2 regions of the Kineococcus gynurae genome follow, and region 1 is predicted to be linked to the other one. Evidence: predicted binding sites of a transcription regulator. Region 1 holds the regulator's gene; the other holds the start of a gene.

What was found. Region 1 encodes LexA, which represses DNA repair genes until DNA is damaged. Its sites were predicted from a motif close to TCGAACANNTGTTCGA; they were not measured.
Region 2: a site for LexA is predicted at 952-967, ahead of ACFFKU_RS17880 (HNH endonuclease signature motif containing protein). Genes of this name have one in related genera too.

The regions. Positions count from the first base shown of each region.
Region 1 covers NZ_JBHLUI010000008.1:753,111-759,627, forward strand. Annotated here, with positions in the region: gene ACFFKU_RS09885 (oxidoreductase) at 1-49, opposite strand, end outside; gene ACFFKU_RS09890 (ATP-dependent DNA helicase) at 83-2,236, shown strand; gene ACFFKU_RS09895 (aspartate/glutamate racemase family protein) at 2,310-3,002, shown strand; gene lexA (transcriptional repressor LexA) at 3,048-3,827, opposite strand; gene ACFFKU_RS09905 (DUF2277 domain-containing protein) at 4,000-4,269, shown strand; gene ACFFKU_RS09910 (LysM peptidoglycan-binding domain-containing protein) at 4,760-5,440, shown strand; gene nrdR (transcriptional regulator NrdR) at 5,559-6,029, shown strand; gene ACFFKU_RS09920 (proteasome assembly chaperone family protein) at 6,055-6,517, shown strand, end outside.
Region 2 covers NZ_JBHLUI010000012.1:407,063-413,579, reverse strand. Annotated here, with positions in the region: gene ACFFKU_RS17880 (HNH endonuclease signature motif containing protein) at 1-800, opposite strand, end outside; gene ACFFKU_RS17875 (hypothetical protein) at 1,066-1,518, opposite strand; gene ACFFKU_RS17870 (hypothetical protein) at 1,542-1,787, opposite strand; gene ACFFKU_RS17865 (hypothetical protein) at 1,826-2,305, opposite strand; gene ACFFKU_RS17860 (RNA polymerase sigma factor) at 2,302-2,775, opposite strand; gene ACFFKU_RS17855 (CoA-acylating methylmalonate-semialdehyde dehydrogenase) at 2,950-4,506, opposite strand; partial or broken gene ACFFKU_RS17850 (sugar porter family MFS transporter) at 4,689-6,133, shown strand; gene ACFFKU_RS17845 (vWA domain-containing protein) at 6,189-6,517, shown strand, end outside.

The DNA of each region.
Region 1 (6,517 bases):
GCGCGCGGCCGAGGCCGGTGGAGCAGCCGGTGATGAGCCAGGTGGTCATCCCGTCATCCTGCCCAGCGACGTCCGGTCCGGCATGTGCACAGGTCCGCCCTCGTGGCCCCGGCAGGGCCCGGGCGCACGAGAGGATGGGGACGTGAGCACCGAGACCGCGCCCGATCCGAGCGGCGACCCCGGCGAGGGACCGGGAGGGTCCTCGGCAGCGCGGGAACCGTCCCGCGAGGAGACGACCACCCTGCTCGAGACCGTGGTCTCCACCCTCGGCGGGGCCCGGCGGGAGGGGCAGCGGCGCATGGTCGCCGAGGTCACCGACGCCATCCGGACCCGCCGCCACCTGCTCGTGCAGGCCGGGACCGGGACGGGCAAGTCCATGGGGTACCTGGTCCCGGCCGTCGCCCACGCCGTCCGCACCGACGCCACCGTCGTCGTGTCCACCGCGACGCTGGCCCTGCAGGCCCAGGTCGTCGACCGCGACCTGCCCCGTCTGGCCAAGGCCCTCGCACCGGTGCTGCACCGCGAGCCCACGTGGGAGCTGCTCAAGGGGCGGGCCAACTACCTGTGCCGCAACAAGCTGGCCGGAGGTTTCCCCGAGGACGAGTCGGCCCTGTTCGACGTCGCCGCCGCTGCGCCCGCCGCCGACGACGCCGGGGGCCGCCTCGGCCGCGAGGTGGTCCGGTTGCGGGAGTGGGCCGAGCAGACCACGACCGGGGACCGCGACGAGCTCGACCCGGGCGTCTCCGACCGGGCCTGGCGGCAGGTCTCGGTGTCGGCCCGCGAGTGCCTGGGCGCCCAGCGCTGCCCGGTCGCGGCCGAGTGCTTCTCCGAACGGGTCCGGGCCCGCGCCCGCACGGTGGACGTCGTCGTCACCAACCACGCGATGACCGCGATCGACGCCCTGGAGAACAACGGCACCCTGCTGCCCGAGCACGACGTGCTGGTCGTCGACGAGGCCCACGAACTGGCCGACCGGGTCACCGCCGTCGCGACCGCCGAACTCACCGGGTCGGTGCTCGCCACGGCCTCCCGGCGGCTGCGGCGGTCGGCCGGGATCGTCGCGGAGTCGTTGGACGACGCCCAGATCGCTCTCGAGGCCGCCCTGGAGGACGCCCCGCCCGGGCGGCTCACCCGGTGGCCGGAGGCGCTCGCGGCCGCGGTGGTGGCCGTCCGTGACGCCACCCGCTCGGCGCTGGTCGAGCTGAAGGATTCCCAGGAGGGGGCCCGCGAGGAGGACGCGGACGCCCGCGGGGCGCGCCACCTGGCGCGGGCCGCCCTGCAGGACGTCCTCGCCGTCGCCGAGCGTCTCGCGGTGGCCGCCGAGCAGCCCGAGGGCGCCGGGTACGACGTGGCGTGGGTCGGGGCCGGCTTCGGTGCGCAGGCCCGGCCCCCGTCGCTGCACATCGCCCCGCTGTCGGTGGCCGGGCTGCTGCGCGAACAGGTGTTCAGCGAGCGCACGGTGGTCGCGACCTCGGCGACCCTCACCCTCGGCGGCTCGTTCGACCCCGTGGCGGGCGCGTTCGGCCTGACCGGGCGGGGGGCCGCCGGGTCGGGGACCGCCTGGACCGGGACCGACGTGGGCTCGCCCTTCGACTACCGGCGGCAGGGGATCCTCTACGTCGCGCGCCGCCTGCCGCCGCCGGGGCGGGCCGGCGCGTCGGAGGCGATGCTCGACGAGCTCGCCGAGCTGGTCGAGGCCGCCGGCGGGCGGACGCTGGGGCTGTTCTCCTCCCGGCGCGGGGCCGACGAGGCCGCGGCGGCCCTGCGCGCGCGGGTGTCGACCCCGATCCTCTGCCAGGGCGAGGATCGGCTGCCCAAGCTGGTCAGGCGCTTCACCGACGAGCCCGCCACCTCGCTGTTCGGGACCCTGTCGCTGTGGCAGGGGGTCGACGTGCCCGGGGCGTCCTGCTCCCTGGTCGTCATCGACCGCATCCCCTTCCCCCGCCCCGACGACCCGCTCATGGCGGCCCGGGCCCAGGCCGTCGACGCGGCCGGCGGCAACGGCTTCCTCAGCGTCTCGGCCGCGCACGCCGCGGTCCGGCTGGCCCAGGGGGCGGGCCGGTTGATCCGGGCCGCCGAGGACCGGGGGGTGGTGGCGGTGCTCGACTCCCGGTTGGCGACGGCTCGCTACGGAGGGTTCCTGCGGGAGAGCCTGCCCGGGTTCTGGCCGACCTCGGACCCGGAGGTCACCCGCTCGGCCCTGCGGCGCCTCGCCGAGGTCGCGACGATCGGGTGAAGGTTCCCCGGCTGGACCGGTCCGACGACGCGTCCCGGGTGCCGGGGGGCGCGGAGCGTCGGATAGTCGAGGCATGACCGTGGTCGGTTTGCTCCATTCCGAGCACGAGCAGGCAAGGATCTTCGCCGCCCTGCTCGCGCAGCGGGACCCGGAGGTGCAGTTCCGGCACCTCGTGGACCGCGGGCTGCTCAACGCCGCCCGACGCTCGGGGATCGAGTCGGTCAGACCGGCGATGGCCGACCGGCTGCGCCGGCTGCAGGCCGAGGGGGCCGACCTGGTGGTCTGCACCGGTTCGACGCTGAGCGGGCTGGCGAAGGTGGTCGGTGACGAGATCGGGGTCGAGGTGCTGCGGGTCGACCGGCCGATGGCCGAGGCGGCCGTGCGGGCCGGGCGACGCCTCGCCGTGGTCGCCACCCTCCCGACCGCGGCCCGTTCCGTGCGGGAGCTGCTGCACGAGGCGGCCGGTGAGGCCGACCGCCGGGTCGAGGTCGTCGAGGTCGACGCCAGCGACCTGTGGATCCTGCACGAGGTGGGCGACGCCGAGGGCTACGTGCAGGGGATCGCGCAGCGGGCCCTCACCGAGCTGCGGGGGGCCGACGACGTCTGCACGGTCGACGTGGTGGTGCTGGCCCAGGCCAGCATGGTCGAGGCGACCCCGTTGCTGCGACCGCTCTCGGTCCCCGTGCTGTCCTCCCCGCGCCTCGCCGTCGAGGCGGCGGTCGAGCTCGTGCGGACGCTGGCACCCGCGGCGGGCCGGACCCGCTGACCCGCCCCGGCCGCGGCCGCTCGGGCCGGGCAGAGGAGGTCGGGGTCAGAGACTGCGCAGGACCGCGGTGACCCGGCCGAGGACCGTCGCCTCGTCGCCGTCGATGGGGGAGTAGAGGGCGTTGCGCGGCAGGAGCTTCACGTGCCCGTCCCGACGCGAGAGGACCTTGACGGTGGCCTCGCCGTCGATCATGGCCGCGACCACGTCACCGTTCTCGGCCGTGGGCTGCTGGCGCACGACGACCCAGTCCCCGTCGCAGATGGCGGCCTCGATCATCGAGTCCCCGGAGACCCGCAGCATGAAGTGCTCCCCGGAGCCGACCAGCTGCGCGGGCAGGGGGAAGACGTCCTCGACGAGCTGCTCGGCCAGGATCGGGCCGCCGGCCGCGATGCGACCCACCAGCGGGACGTAGGTGGGTCGGGGCCGGGCGTCGGCCTCGGTCGCGTCGTCGGCCGTGACCACACCGAGGGCGCTGCTCGGCAGGGACGACGGCGGCGTCACGACCTCGAGGGTGCGCGGGCGCCGCGGGTCCTTGCGCAGCAGGCCGAGCCGCTCGAGCTGCTTGACCTGGTGGGCGACGCTGCTGGGACTGGTGAGCCCGACCGACTCGCCGATCTCGCGCAGGCTCGGCGGGTAGCCGCGACGCTCGACGGCCTCGCTGATGCAGTCCAGGACCCGCCGCTGCCGCGTGGTGAGACCGAAGGCGTCCGGCGTCCCGTCCGGCAGCTGGTGGACCGTCCCCGAACCCGGGGGTCGGCCCGGACCCCGCCGGGGACGTTCGACCGTCGTGCCCGTGCCGTCCTGCTCGTCCACCGTGCACCTCATCCCGTCGCGCCCGGCCGTCCGTGGCCGGTCCGTCGACCGTAACCACCGCCGGTGGGCAGATCAAACACCTGTTCGACTGCGGCGTGTCGTGCGGGGCGGGTGCGGCGGTCGTCGACCCGGTGCGCCGGACGCCCCCTGTCCTCGGACGGGTCGTCGGCCTAGCGTGGTCCGCATGTGCCGGAACATCCGCCAGCTGCACAACTTCGAGCCCCCGGCCACGCCCGAGGAGGTGCAGGCCGCCGCGCTCCAGTACGTCCGCAAGGTCAGCGGTTCCACCCGCCCCTCGCAGCGCAACCAGGCCGCGTTCGACGCCGCCGTGGCCGCGGTCGCCACCGCGACCGCCGAGCTCCTGGACCACCTGGAGACGGCCGCGCCGCCGAAGGACCGGGAGGTCGAGGCGGCCAAGGCCCGGGCCCGCGCCGCCCAGCGCTACGCCTCCTGACCCCCGCCCCCCGCCCCGCACCCCGCCCCGCACCCGGGCGCCGCAGCTCCCGCCCCGCTCGTACCTCCTGCGCGACTCCAGCGTCGCGCCGCCCGCCCTCGCGCCCCTCCCGTGCCCCTCGCGCCCCCTCGTGTGATCAAGGAAATCTGCTCGTCCGTCACGGGGGCCGGGGCGACGTCCGCCCCTGGCGACCCGGCCGTTCGTGACGGCTCGGCGATCGGGGGCCGCTCCCGGTCGACCGTCGTGGGCCCCGCTGCCTGCGGGCCGCCGTCGCCGGGCCGCCCGCCCCGAGCGTCGACGCTGGTCAGGGGCCGGAGGGAGGCTGGGCAGCCGTCCGCGCCCGGTTCGTGTCGGAGGCGGATGGCACCGTGCGACGCATCCCGACCCGACGGGTCGGGGTTGCGCCCCGCCCGTCGGTCGGCGTACAAACGTTCGAGTCGGTACGAACACTCGTTCGACCCGGCTGGTCCGAGAGTTGGAGGTCGCCACCGTGAGCACCACCGCAATCCGCACCACCGCGTTCCGTCCCGTCCTGCCCGCCGTCCCCGTCGTGTCGCGGCCGGCCGTCCCCCGCCCGACCCGGTTCGGGACCGCCGTCCTCGCGACCTCGCCCTTCCGGGTCCCGGAGTTCCCCGCCGTCCGGCTGCCCCGGGCCGCCGCCTTCCCCGGGTTCGCCCTCGGGGCCAGCGTCGCCGCCCGCGCGGCCCTCCCCGCCCGGGTCCCCGCCCCCCGCCGTCCGGGGCGCACCGCGGCTGTGCGGGACGTCGCCACCGTCACCACCCTGCGTCCCCGGACCGCCGCCGTGGCCCCCCCGACGACGACGCACCCGTTGCGCCTCACGCGCCGGGGTCGGACCGGGCTCGGGCTCGGGGCCGGTGCCGTGCTGGCGGCCGCCGTGCTGGCCGGCACGAGCGCTCTGGCCGGGACGATGGTGGGCAGCGTCGGGGCCACCGCCGCGGTCGAGCGGACCGCTCCCGCCCCGGTCGCGGTCACCGCGGGTGCCGGGGGCGAGGTCGTCGTCCAGCCCGGTCAGACGCTGTCCGAGATCGCCCTGTCGGTCGCCCCGGGCGCGGACTGGCGCGAGGTCGCCGCGGCGATCGTCGCGCTGAACTCCCTCGACGGTTCGCGGCTGCACCCCGGCCAACGCCTGCAGCTGCCCGCGGAGTGGTGACGTGCTCGCGGGCCTGCGCACCACGTCCGCGTCACTTGCCCCCGGCTCGACGCTGCCCGTAGCCTCCCCGCAGCATCCCGCGCCGCACGGGCGCGAGCGGGTGCGGGAGGGAGCTGGAGTGCACTGCCCGTTCTGCCGCCACGAGGACTCCCGGGTGGTGGACTCGCGGACGGCCGAGGACGGCTCGAGCATCCGCCGGCGCCGTCAGTGCCCCCAGTGCGGTCGCCGCTTCACCACGGTCGAGACCGCCCTCTTCACCGTCATCAAGCGCTCGGGAGCGAGCGAGGCGTTCAGCCGTTCCAAGATCGCCTCGGGCGTGCGCAAGGCCTGCCAGGGGCGTCCCGTCAGTGAGGACGACATCGCGCTGCTCGCGCACAAGGTCGAGGAGTCCCTGCGGTCGCGGGGTGCGGCCGAGGTCGACGCCCACGAGGTGGGGTTGGCCACGCTGCCGTTCCTGCGCGAGCTGGACGAGGTCGCCTACCTCCGTTTCGCCTCGGTCTACCAGGCCTTCGACTCCCTGGCCGACTTCGAGGCCGCCATCGACAAGCTGCGCTCGGAGCGGAATCCGGCCCTCCCCGGCCAGGGCTGACCCCGGCAGCGACGATGATGGGGGCATGCTCGACCCCGCCTCGCTGTACAGCCTCGTCGGCCCCTACGCCGGTGCGGACGCCCCGCGCCTCGTCGAACCGCCGCTGGTCGTGGCCCTCTCCGGGTTCGTCGACGCCGGCAGCGCGGTCAAGCTGGCCGTCGAGCAGCTCCGTTCCTCCAGCACCCACCACGTCGTGGCCACCTTCGACGTCGACCAGCTCCACGACTACCGGGCCCGCCGTCCGGTCATGACCTTCGAGGGCGACCGGTGGGCCGCCTACGACGCCCCGCGGTTGCAGCTGCTGCGGGTCTACGACGAGGAGGGGGCCTCCTTCCTGCTGCTGACCGGGCCCGAGCCGGACGTGCAGTGGGAACGGTTCTGCGCCGCCGTCTGGCAGCTGGCCGACCGGCTCGGGGTGAGCACGACCATCCTGCTGGCCGCGGCGCCCACCGCCGTCCCGCACACCCGACCCGGCGGGGTGACGGCGA
Region 2 (6,517 bases), on a different contig from region 1:
AGCTCGGTGGGGTCCGACAAGGCCGGGACGCCGTCGCGCATCACGGTGGTCAGGACGTCGGTGAACACGTCGGCCCGGCGTTGCTGATGCGTCCGGTGGTCACGGGTTCCGGTGGCCGTGGCGTGGTCGGCCGCCGCGTCGGCGGCGGCGGTCAACCACCGGTCGAACCGCACCGCGACGTCCTTGCCGACCAGCGCGGTGAGGTGGGCCGAGAGACCGGAGTCCTCACCTGCGTCGCACAGGTCCACCGAGACGTGACGGTTCGCGTCGGCGACCCGGACCGCGACCGGGACGTGGTCGGGGGTGAGGCGGCGGATGACCTTCGTGCAGTGCCGGGTCAACTGCTGCGGGGTCGGGTGGACCTGCGCGATGAATCCGAGCGCGCTGCGGGTGAGTTCGGCCTGGGCGGCGATCAAGGTGTCGCCGTCGAGGACGGGTTCCCCGAACGCGCCCACCCGAACACCCTCCGAACCCTCGATGGGGACGAGGGTGGCTTCTCGGGCGGCGAGGCGGTCGTGGGCGCGGCGGATCACCGCGCGGTGGGTGGCGGTGATGTCCCCCGCCCGGTAGGCGTCGTGCAGGACCGGGTCCTTGAGGGCGTCCTCCGCGTCGCCGACCTGCCCCACGGCTTGCAGGTGGGACAGGTGCCGCGCCTCGGCCAGAATCATCGCGGCCACCTCGGCCACCAGGTGGTCGAGGAGTTCGGGGGTGAGTTTCTCCCCGTCGCGGGTGCAGCCGAGGTCGCGGGCGCGGACCACGTCGGGGTGCTCGCGGCGGACCCAGTCCAGCAGCGCGATCACGGCGTCGATGGCCAGGGCGTGACCGGCGGAACGGACGCGTTCGGAGGCCTACAACAACTCGGTGAGCGCGTCGCGGGGTGACAGCTGCTCCCCTACGTCCACCAGCTCGAAATCCGGTTCCACGACCCCCGCACTCATGTGCGAATTCTACTCGAACAGCTGCCCGTGATCAACGCAGAGTTTGTCCGAAGTCGTTGCTGCACAACGAGTTACCGCCAGAATCGGGTCAGGGATCGTCGTCGAACACTGCCGAGGCATCGGACTCTCAGTCCACGGTGGCGTCCAGTTCCCACCCGTTCTCGCGGCACCGCCGCACGACGTCCGCCGCCTCGGCCAGAGCAGCACGGTGGTACGGGTCGTCGGTGATGGTCTGGGCCAGCAGGAAGTCGTGGGCGAGTTGGTCCAGGTCCTGCGGTCGGTAATGCTGGTCGCGGAACGCCGTCCACCGGGCCAGCTCCGGCAGGCCGGCCGCGTACATCTCGTCGGCGCCGTGACGGAACAGGAAGTCCTCGAGGTCGTCCCCGGTCGCGAAGTTGTCGACGAGGATGGCCGCCGACACTCGTCGTCGGCGCTCGGCCCGGGTCAGCCGCTGCTTCCGACGCCCGGAGCCGTCGCCGGACGGCACCGAGCCGATCATGGTCCGCCCCACGTGAAACCCCTCGCCGAACGGGGCCTGCTCCGCTGCGGACGACCCGGCCCTGCCACTCCTGACAGCCATGCTGCCATCTCGTCGTGGTCCGATCAGTTCTGATTCTCCAGGTCGGTCGGCAACGGCACCCGGATCGTCCCCGCGGTGTCGGGCACGACCATCCCTCCCGTGGTGACGGCGGCGAGGTCCACGGTCTCGACGTCCGCCGGGAGGGTGAAGGCCGCGACCCGCGGAACGTTCTCCCCGGGCACCAACGCCTTCGTCTCCACCGTGAGCGCCGGTGCGGGTTCGCCATCCACGCAGACCTGGACGGCGGCGACGTCGCGGGCCACCATCACCGACCACACGGTCGCTGACCCGGGTTCCCCGCCGCTGTTCAAGAATGACAACTGCGAGGTGATGCGCGAGGGGTCGTCCAGCCAGGCCTGGTGTCGCCGGCACAGAGTCCGTCGTCGGTGTCGATCGGTTCGGCGTAGGCCACGCCGGCGTGGCCCAGTCGCCGGCCCGTCCACCCCGAACCGTCGGAGAAGGTGCTCAGACCCAACAGCGGCGGGCCACCGCAGGCGTCGGGCAGGAGTTTGGGCTGCACCCACCAGTCGCGCCCGTCCGTCGTCCCGCTGATCAGGACGGCTTCGGGGTCGGGCACCCGGAGCCCGTACCCGGCGGCGGCCAGACCGAGCGCGGCCACCCCGGTGGCGACCAGGACGACGACCCGGCGTGGACGCGATGCTCGGGGACTGCCGCCACCGCGATGGTCGAGGTCGGGGACCTGGGCGGCGATGCGCGTCAGGTCGCGGTGGAGGCGGGGCCCCAGGTCGGCTTCGAGTCGGGCCAGTTCGGTGTCGATGCTGTTCACGGCCGGTCCTTTCCGGGGGTCGTGTGCGTCGGCCCTGGCAGCGTTCGCTGCAGCGTCTTCAGGGCGCGGTGCAGGTCGGAGCGGACGGTTGCGGCCGGGCGACCCAGCAGGTCCGCGATCTGGGTCAACGGGAGGTCCTCGTAGAAGCGCAGCACCACGACGGCACGCTGCGTCGGGGGAAGCTGCCGCAGCTCCACCCACGTGTCGTCCGTCTCGGGTGGAAGCACCACGGGTTCGGCGTCGAAGAACGCCGTGAACCGGCGAGCGCGGTAGCGGCGGCGGTGATGGTCGTTGACCGTGTTGACGACCGCGCGACGCAGGTAGGCGGCAGGGTCCTCGATGTCGTCCCACCGCGGGGAGGCACTGGCGAAGACCGCGTGCACGATGTCCTCGGCGTCGTGCCGCGAGCCGGTCATCAGCATCGCCAGGCGCAGCAAGGGTGCATGGTGCCGGCGGTAGGCCGCCTCCAGCGTGGGGCGCTGCAGGCTCGGGGGTCGCTCACACCTGCCTCGTCGTCCGGGCGGCCCCTGGCGTTGCAGCCGTTGCGGAAGAAATGATCGGTCCCCCCACGCGAACGGCCGCCCTCCCCCGCACTCTGCGGGGAAGGACGGCCGTCGACGGATCCCGGAGGACCGGGAGGGATTTCAGGCGTTCTGGGGGAAGCCGAGGTTCAGGCCGCCGTGGGAGGGGTCGAGCCAGCGTTCGGTGACGACCTTGCCGCGGGTGAAGAAGTGCACGCCCTCGGCGCCGTGGGCGTGGGTGTCGCCGAACAGCGAGGCCTTCCAGCCGCCGAAGGAGTAGTAGGCGACCGGGACAGGGACCGGGACGTTGATCCCGATCATGCCGACCTGGACCTCGTTGCGGAATTTGCGGGCCGCGCCACCGTCGTTGGTGAAGATGGCGACGCCGTTGCCGTAGCGGTTGGAGTTGATGAGCTCCATGCCCTCGTCGTAGCCGGCGACGCGGACCACGGACAGGACCGGGCCGAAGATCTCGTCGGTGTAGATCGACATGTCGGTGCTGACCTTGTCGAACAGGGTCGGGCCCAGCCAGAAGCCCTCGGCGACGGCCTGCTCGTCCTGGGCGTCGGGGACGACCTCGCGGCCGTCGATGACCAGCTCGGCCCCCTCGGAGACGCCGGCGTCGACGTAGCCGGTGACCTTGTCGCGGTGGGGGCCGGTGACCAGGGGGCCCATGTCGCAGCCGCGGCGGCCGTCGCCGGTGCGCAGGGTCGCGACACGCTCCTTGATCTTGGCGATCAGCTCATCGGCGATGGAGTCGGTGGCCAGCAGCGCGGAGACGGCCATGCAGCGTTCCCCGGCGGAACCGAAACCGGCGTTGACCGCGGCGTCGGCGGCCAGGTCGAGGTCGGCGTCGGGCAGGACCAGCATGTGGTTCTTCGCCCCGCCCAGGGCCTGCACGCGCTTGCCGTGGCTGGTGCCGGTCTCGTACACGTACTGCGCGATCGGGGTGGAACCCACGAAGGACACCGAGGCGACGTCGGGGTGGGTGAGCAGGCCGTCGACGGCGACCTTGTCGCCGTGCAGGACGTTGAACACGCCGTCGGGCAGGCCCGCGTCCTTCCACAGCTGCGCGATGAAGTTCGCCGCCGAGGGGTCCTTCTCGCTGGGCTTGAGGACCACGGTGTTGCCGGCCGCGATCGCGATGGGGAAGAACCACATCGGGACCATCGCGGGGAAGTTGAACGGAGAGATGATCGAGACGACGCCGAGGGGCTGCCGGATCGAGTACACGTCGATCTTGGTGGAGGCGTTCTCGGAGAACCCGCCCTTGAGGAGGGTGTTGATGCCGCAGGCGAGCTCCACGACCTCCTGCCCGCGCGAGACCTCACCCAGGGCGTCGGAGACGACCTTGCCGTGCTCGGCGGTGATGATCTCGGCGAGCTCACCCTTGCGCTCGTCCAGCAGCTGACGGAACTTGAACAGGACCGTGGTGCGGCGGGCGAGGGAGGTGTCGCGCCAGGCCGGGAAGGCGGCCTTGGCCGCGGCCACCGCGTCGTTCACGTCCTGCTCGGAGGCGAGCACGACCTGCTTGGTCACCTGACCGGTGGCCGGGTCGTAGACGTCGGCGCGACGCTCACCCGAGCCGGCGGCCTGCGCTCCGGAGATCCAGTGCTGGACGACGGCGCCGCCGTCGGCCTGGCCAGCGGCGGCGGTGGAGCTGGCGGTGGTCGTGGTCACGAAAAGATCCTCCTCGAACGGTGCCGTGCAGGGCGTCGTGCACGGGCATTGTGCCACCCTCGGACCCCCATTTGTCCAGACATACTCACACCGACATCGCTCGGCGGGCCGTCCGGCCCGGTGCGGCGTAGCGTCGTCGCGGCTCATCGTGGAGACCCGTACGCACCGGAATCGAGGCGTCCATGTCCGACCCGTCCACCCCCGCCGCCGACGCGGCCGTCCGGACCGCGGTCCGGCGCACCGTGGGCGTCATCGCCCTCGGTGGTCTGCTCTTCGGCTATGACACCGGGGTGATCTCCGGCGCGCTGCTGTTCATCACGCCCGCCTTCGACCTGTCCGAGACCGCGCAGCAGGTGGTCGTCGCCTCCCTGCTGGCCGGCGCCATCGTCGGGGCGCTCGTGGCCGGGGCGGTGCTGGACCGCTTCGGGCGCCGCCGGGTCCTGCAGGTCGCCGCGGTGGTGTTCACCGCGGGCGCCCTGGCCGCCGGACTCGCCCCCGACACCTGGCTGCTGATCGCCGCCCGGATCGTCCTCGGCATCGCCATCGGCGTCTCCTCGGCCGCGGTCCCGGCCTACCTCGCCGAGATCGCCCCCGCCGCGACCCGCGGCCGGATCGTCTCGATGAACCAGCTGCTCATCACCGTCGGCATCTTCGTCTCCTACCTGGTCGGGTTCGCCCTCTCCTCCTCGGAGAACTGGCGGCTCATGCTGGCCCTGGCGGCGGTCCCCTCGGCCGTGATGTTCCTCGGCCTGCTGAAGCAGCCGGAGTCGCCGCGCTGGCTGGCCAGCGTCGGCCGGGTGGACGAGGCCCGCGAGGTGCTGAAGCGACTGCGCCCCGCCGACGAGGTCGAGACCGAGCTGCGCGACATCGCCGACACCCTGCGCGAGGAGTCCCGCTCCAGCTACCGCGACCTGCTCCGCCCCGAGGTCCGCCCCGCCCTGCGGCTCGGGATCGGGGTCGCCGCGGCCAACCAGCTCATCGGCGTCAACGCGGTCATCTACTACGCGCCCACGCTGCTCACCCAGGCCGGGTTCGGCTCGTCGGCCGCGATCGCGGCCCAGGTCGGCATCGGCACGGTCAACATGATCGTCACCGTGCTGGCCCTGATGTTCGTGGACCGGCTCGGGCGGCGGCCGCTGCTGATCGGCGGGACGGCGGTGTCGACCCTGGCGCTGGGGGTGATGGGGCGCTGTACCTGGTGGAGGACGTCAGCACGGTGTCCTGGCTGCTGGTCGGGGCCCTCTGCGTCTACATCGCCGCGTTCGCGGGTTCCCTCGGCATCGCCATCTGGCTGGTGAACTCCGAGGTGCACGCGACCGCCATCCGCGGCAAGGCCTCGTCCATGGGGACGTTCACGCACTGGGGGCTGGACTTCATCATCTCGCTGACCGTGCTGACGATGATCTCGACGTTCACCGAGACCGGAACGTTCTGGTTGTTCGGGGTGTTCGGGCTGCTCGCGACGATCTGGATGGCCAAGGCGTTGCCGGAGACCAAGGGGCGCAGTCTGGAGGACGTCGACGCCGAGCTGCGCGCCCGGGCCACCGGGGCACCCGCGGGCGGCCGGGGCGGGCGCACCCTCGACGTCCGCGACCGGAGCGTGGCGGAGTCGCGGAAGCGGACGTAGCTTCTCCTGCAGGGCCGGCTCCGTTCCCGGAGCGGCCCCGTCGAGGGGAGCACGCATGTCCGACGCCCGTGACCGGCGCCGCCCGGGACGTTTCCGGTACGGCGCCTGGGCCGGCGGTCCGGACCCCCTCGCCCCGCCCTACGACGTCCGGGCCGCGGTCGACGCGGTCGGTCGGGAGGTGCTGCAGGGCGGCAGCCTCCGCGACGCCCTGCGCGACCTGCTGCGCTCGGGCCCGCCGGGTGAGCGCGGCGACCGCGGCCGGGGTCTGGACGACCTGCGGGCCCGCGCCGCGCGGTTGCGGCGCGAGGCCGCGCGTCGCGGGGACCTCGACGGCGCGCTGACCACGGCGCGCGCCCGACTGGACCAGGCTCTGGCCGCCGAGCG